DNA from 2 places in the Bacillus sp. WC2503 genome. Region 2 is predicted to be linked to the other one. Evidence: a T-box and tRNA genes for the amino acid it is inferred to sense, from the RefSeq annotation. Region 2 holds a T-box; the other holds one or more tRNA genes.
What was found. A T-box is a leader RNA that pairs with one kind of tRNA and senses whether it is charged. The one in region 2 lies ahead of thrS (threonine--tRNA ligase), so its partner is inferred to be a tRNA-Thr.
Positions count from the first base shown of each region.

Region 1: it has a tRNA-Thr gene. The T-box ahead of thrS (threonine--tRNA ligase) is inferred to sense a tRNA for this amino acid. The anticodon was not compared.

Region 1 covers NZ_JBQYMD010000001.1:4,074,761-4,076,979, forward strand. The annotation lists gene ACUN26_RS20970 (RNA polymerase sigma factor) at 1-236, opposite strand, end outside; tRNA gene ACUN26_RS20975 (tRNA-Glu) at 373-444, opposite strand; tRNA gene ACUN26_RS20980 (tRNA-Ser) at 450-540, opposite strand; tRNA gene ACUN26_RS20985 (tRNA-Asn) at 547-621, opposite strand; tRNA gene ACUN26_RS20990 (tRNA-Ile) at 629-705, opposite strand; tRNA gene ACUN26_RS20995 (tRNA-Gly) at 716-786, opposite strand; tRNA gene ACUN26_RS21000 (tRNA-Lys) at 800-875, opposite strand; tRNA gene ACUN26_RS21005 (tRNA-Thr) at 886-961, opposite strand; tRNA gene ACUN26_RS21010 (tRNA-Phe) at 976-1,051, opposite strand; tRNA gene ACUN26_RS21015 (tRNA-Asp) at 1,066-1,141, opposite strand; tRNA gene ACUN26_RS21020 (tRNA-Met) at 1,145-1,221, opposite strand; tRNA gene ACUN26_RS21025 (tRNA-Ser) at 1,249-1,341, opposite strand; tRNA gene ACUN26_RS21030 (tRNA-Ile) at 1,359-1,435, opposite strand; tRNA gene ACUN26_RS21035 (tRNA-Met) at 1,439-1,515, opposite strand; tRNA gene ACUN26_RS21040 (tRNA-Ala) at 1,536-1,608, opposite strand; tRNA gene ACUN26_RS21045 (tRNA-Pro) at 1,624-1,697, opposite strand; tRNA gene ACUN26_RS21050 (tRNA-Arg) at 1,708-1,781, opposite strand; tRNA gene ACUN26_RS21055 (tRNA-Leu) at 1,785-1,873, opposite strand; tRNA gene ACUN26_RS21060 (tRNA-Gly) at 1,890-1,964, opposite strand; tRNA gene ACUN26_RS21065 (tRNA-Leu) at 1,995-2,075, opposite strand; tRNA gene ACUN26_RS21070 (tRNA-His) at 2,099-2,174, opposite strand; tRNA gene ACUN26_RS21075 (tRNA-Thr) at 2,184-2,219, opposite strand, start outside.
Region 2 covers NZ_JBQYMD010000001.1:1,629,353-1,631,571, reverse strand. The annotation lists gene thrS (threonine--tRNA ligase) at 1-1,359, opposite strand, end outside; T-box leader at 1,404-1,626, opposite strand; T-box leader at 1,662-1,885, opposite strand; gene rluF (23S rRNA pseudouridine(2604) synthase RluF) at 2,007-2,219, opposite strand, start outside.

The DNA of each region.
Region 1 (2,219 bases), 2.4 Mb from region 2:
TCAATCGGGATTTGTTCAATACGCTGTTGCCTTCTTGCTAGATCACGATGCCTATTAATCGCAACTTGAAATAACCATGTTTTTATATACGTAATTTTCATATTCGGTATAGATACTAATGCCTTATGTATCGTGTCTTGAACGATATCTTCTGCTTCTACTGGTGGTACTCCAATTTTAAGTAAATACCTATAAATGCTTTTAGATGTTTCTATAATGATTTTTTCATACTCCATCGCTCTCTCCTTTCTATTAGTTAGACGATTCAAATAGAAAAAAGTATACAAGAAATCCATAAAAAAAAGCAGACTATCCAAAGCCCACTTTTACACAACAAAAAAGAGATAGCAGATTATGCTATCTCTTTTAGTATGACCCGTACGGGATTCGAACCCGTGTTACCGCCGTGAAAGGGCGGTGTCTTAACCACTTGACCAACGGGCCAATTCTGGCAGAGAAGAAGGGATTCGAACCCTCGCACCGCGTTCGCGATCTACTCCCTTAGCAGGGGAGCCCCTTGAGCCACTTGGGTACTTCTCTATAATATGGCTCCGCAGGTAGGACTCGAACCTACGACCGATCGGTTAACAGCCGATAGCTCTACCACTGAGCTACTGCGGAACAATTATGGTGGGCCTAAATGGACTCGAACCATCGACCTCACGCTTATCAGGCGTGCGCTCTAACCAGCTGAGCTATAGGCCCATAATTGAAAAGCGGGTGAAGAGAATCGAACTCTCGACCAGAGCTTGGAAGGCTCTTGTTTTACCACTAAACTACACCCGCATTAAATTGTAAATGGTGAGCCATGAAGGATTCGAACCTTCGACCCTCTGATTAAAAGTCAGATGCTCTACCAACTGAGCTAATGGCTCATTTTGAAAGTGGTGCCGGCTAGAGGACTTGAACCCCCAACCTACTGATTACAAGTCAGTTGCTCTACCAATTGAGCTAAGCCGGCTTGCGATTTCAAAATGGTGGCTCGGGACGGAATCGAACCGCCGACACGAGGATTTTCAGTCCTCTGCTCTACCGACTGAGCTACCGAGCCTTTATGTAAAAAAATGGCGGTCCCGACCGGGGTCGAACCGGCGATCTCCTGCGTGACAGGCAGGCATGTTAACCACTACACCACGGGACCATTTGGTTGCGGGGACAGGATTTGAACCTGCGACCTTCGGGTTATGAGCCCGACGAGCTACCGTGCTGCTCCACCCCGCGATGATAAAATATTTAATTTAGAAAAAATGGAGGAGGTAGAGGGATTCGAACCCCCGCGCGACTCTCGCCGCCTGTCGGTTTTCAAGACCGATCCCTTCAGCCGAACTTGGGTATACCTCCGAGATATAAACTTTGAGTGGTGGACCTTGTAGGACTCGAACCTACGACCGGACGGTTATGAGCCGTCTGCTCTAACCAGCTGAGCTAAAGGTCCTTATGGTAGCGGCGGAGGGGATCGAACCCCCGACCTCACGGGTATGAACCGTACGCTCTAGCCAGCTGAGCTACACCGCCATAAGTAATATAAAAATAAGTGGAGCCTAGCGGGATCGAACCGCTGACCTCCTGCGTGCAAGGCAGGCGCTCTCCCAGCTGAGCTAAGGCCCCATGTTTTTGGGAATATCGGGAAGACAGGATTTGAACCTGCGACCCCCTGGTCCCAAACCAGGTGCTCTACCAAGCTGAGCCACTTCCCGTTAATAAAAGCGCGCCCGAGAGGAGTCGAACCCCTAACCTCTTGATCCGTAGTCAAACGCTCTATCCAATTGAGCTACGGGCGCATATGGTGCCGAGGGCGGGGGTCGAACCCGCACGGTGGTCACCCACCGCAGGATTTTAAGTCCTGTGCGTCTGCCTGTTCCGCCACCCCGGCATGTCATATTGAAAATTGGAGCGGAAGACGGGATTCGAACCCGCGACCCCAACCTTGGCAAGGTTGTATTCTACCACTGAACTACTTCCGCAAGACATGTTATGAGATATTTTATTAAAAGTGCGGGTGAAGGGAGTCGAACCCCCACGCCAAAGGCGCCAGATCCTAAGTCTGGTGCGTCTGCCAATTCCGCCACACCCGCATATTAATTTATTTAAGAAAAAATGGGGCGACTGATGGGAATCGAACCCACGAATGCCGGAGCCACAATCCGGTGCGTTAACCACTTCGCCACAACCGCCATAGTTACTGGTGCCGACTAGAGGACTTGAACCCCCAACCTACT
Region 2 (2,219 bases):
TTTATAATTCAATGACTGTAATACATTTTCTAATGCGGCTTCTGCTTGCTCCCACAATTTATCGTCACCCATTGAATCTTCTGGACGAGTAGACAGCTCCACTTCATATTCGAATCCAAAAGTTTTATATACGTAATCAATTTGCCCCATTACGGATTTAATTTCATCCTCAATTTGTTCTGGTGTTACAAATAAATGAGCATCATCTTGGCAGAAAGTACGTACTCTTAATAATCCGTTTAACGCTCCGCTAAATTCATGGCGATGCACTTGACCGAACTCACACATGCGAATTGGTAATTCACGATAAGAATGCAATTTATTTTTGAACATAAGCATGTGTCCTGGACAGTTCATTGGCTTTAATGCAAAACTTTTGTTGTCTACTTCTGAGAAATACATATTATCTTTATAATGGCCCCAGTGCCCTGATCTCTCCCATACTTCTTGGTTCATCATAAACGGAGTGCGTACTTCTTGATAATTGTATTCTTTTTGAATTTCTCTTAAAAATGCTTCTAATTCATTCCGAATAATTTGGCCTTTCGGTAAATAAAATGGCATTCCCGGAGCCTCTTCAGAAAACATAAATAACTCAAGTTCATTACCTAACTTACGGTGGTTTCTTTTTGCTGCTTCTTCAACAAAATGTAAATACTCTTCTAACTCTTTTTGAGAAGAGAATGCAACACCATATATACGCTGAAGCACTTGGTTATTACTATCACCTCGCCAATATGCACCGGAAACGTGAGTTAATTGAAATGCTTTCAAATAACCTGTAGATGGTACATGTGGCCCCCTACATAAATCTACAAATTCACCTTGTTTATATAGTGTTACACTTTCCCCACTAGGAATTGCTTCTAAAAGTTCTAATTTCAAGCGATCGTTCATTTCTTGAAACAGTTTTGCTGCTTCTTCTCGAGAAACCTCAACTCGTTCTATACTTATATTTTCTTTTATAATATTTCTCATTTCTTTCTCGATTTTTGGTAAATCTTCTACGTTTACACTACTTGGAAGATCCATATCATAATAAAATCCATTTTCAATAACAGGCCCTACCCCAAGATTTATATCACCATATAATCTTTTTACAGCTTGCGCTAAAATATGTGCCGCAGAGTGTCTTGCAATTTCTACTCCATCATTTGAATCTATAGTAATGATTTCTACTTCCGCATTTTCTTCAATATTTCGGCGTAAATCATATAACTGATCATTTACTTTCCCCGCGACTGCTTTCCTTTTCAAGCTACTACTAATTGATCCAGCAATTTCTTCTAAAGTAATTCCTTTTACAAATTCTTTAACACTACCATCTGGAAATTTAATTTCAATCATCTGTTCTTTCATTTTTCATCTCTCCATTTCATAATAAAAAGCACACTCATCCCTAAAATAGGGACGAGCGTGCTTTTACCCGTGGTTCCACCCAGATTCCCATTGTAAACCTACAATGGCTTCTTTTACGGTAACGTCGTTTACACGGCACTAGATACTTCATTTCCCCAGTGCAGCTCTAAGGTGGTAAGTTATTTTTCTGCGTTAGGAAGTTCTCAGCTTTCCTTCCTTCTCTGTATAACCGGGTAAAATAACTCGTGTCCTTTTCTTCGCTTATTATGAAATTGAATGCAAAAAAGCATATTCATCCCTAAAATAGGGACGAATATGCTTATATCCGTGGTTCCACCCAGATTCCCATCACAAAAAACATAATGGCTTCTTTTGCGATAACGTCGCATACACGGCACTAGATACTTCATTTCCCCAGTGCAGCTCTAAGGTGGTAAGTTATTTTTCTGCGTTAGGAAGTTCTCAGCTTTCCTTCCTTCTCTGTATAACCGGGTAAAATAACTCGTGTCCTTTTCTTTGCTTTTATAAAACATCCATTTATTGTTATTTAATATATCTTATTCATTTTATTTTTGCAAGTGTTTAAAAAAATTATTTATTTAATTTAAAAAAGTGAAACCAAATTTTTTTGGTTTCACTTCACAATTTTACCAATCTTGTGGTTCGTAATTTAAATCTGAAAATAGACGTCTTTTCTCTTTCTTCGATAAATCTCTCCACTGCCCAACTGGTAAATTATTCAATTCTATATTCATAATTCTCGTACGTTTTAACGTATACACTTGATAACCTAAAGCTTCACACATACGGCGAATTTGACGATTCAGCCCTTGTGTTAAAATAATTTGGAACTCATATTT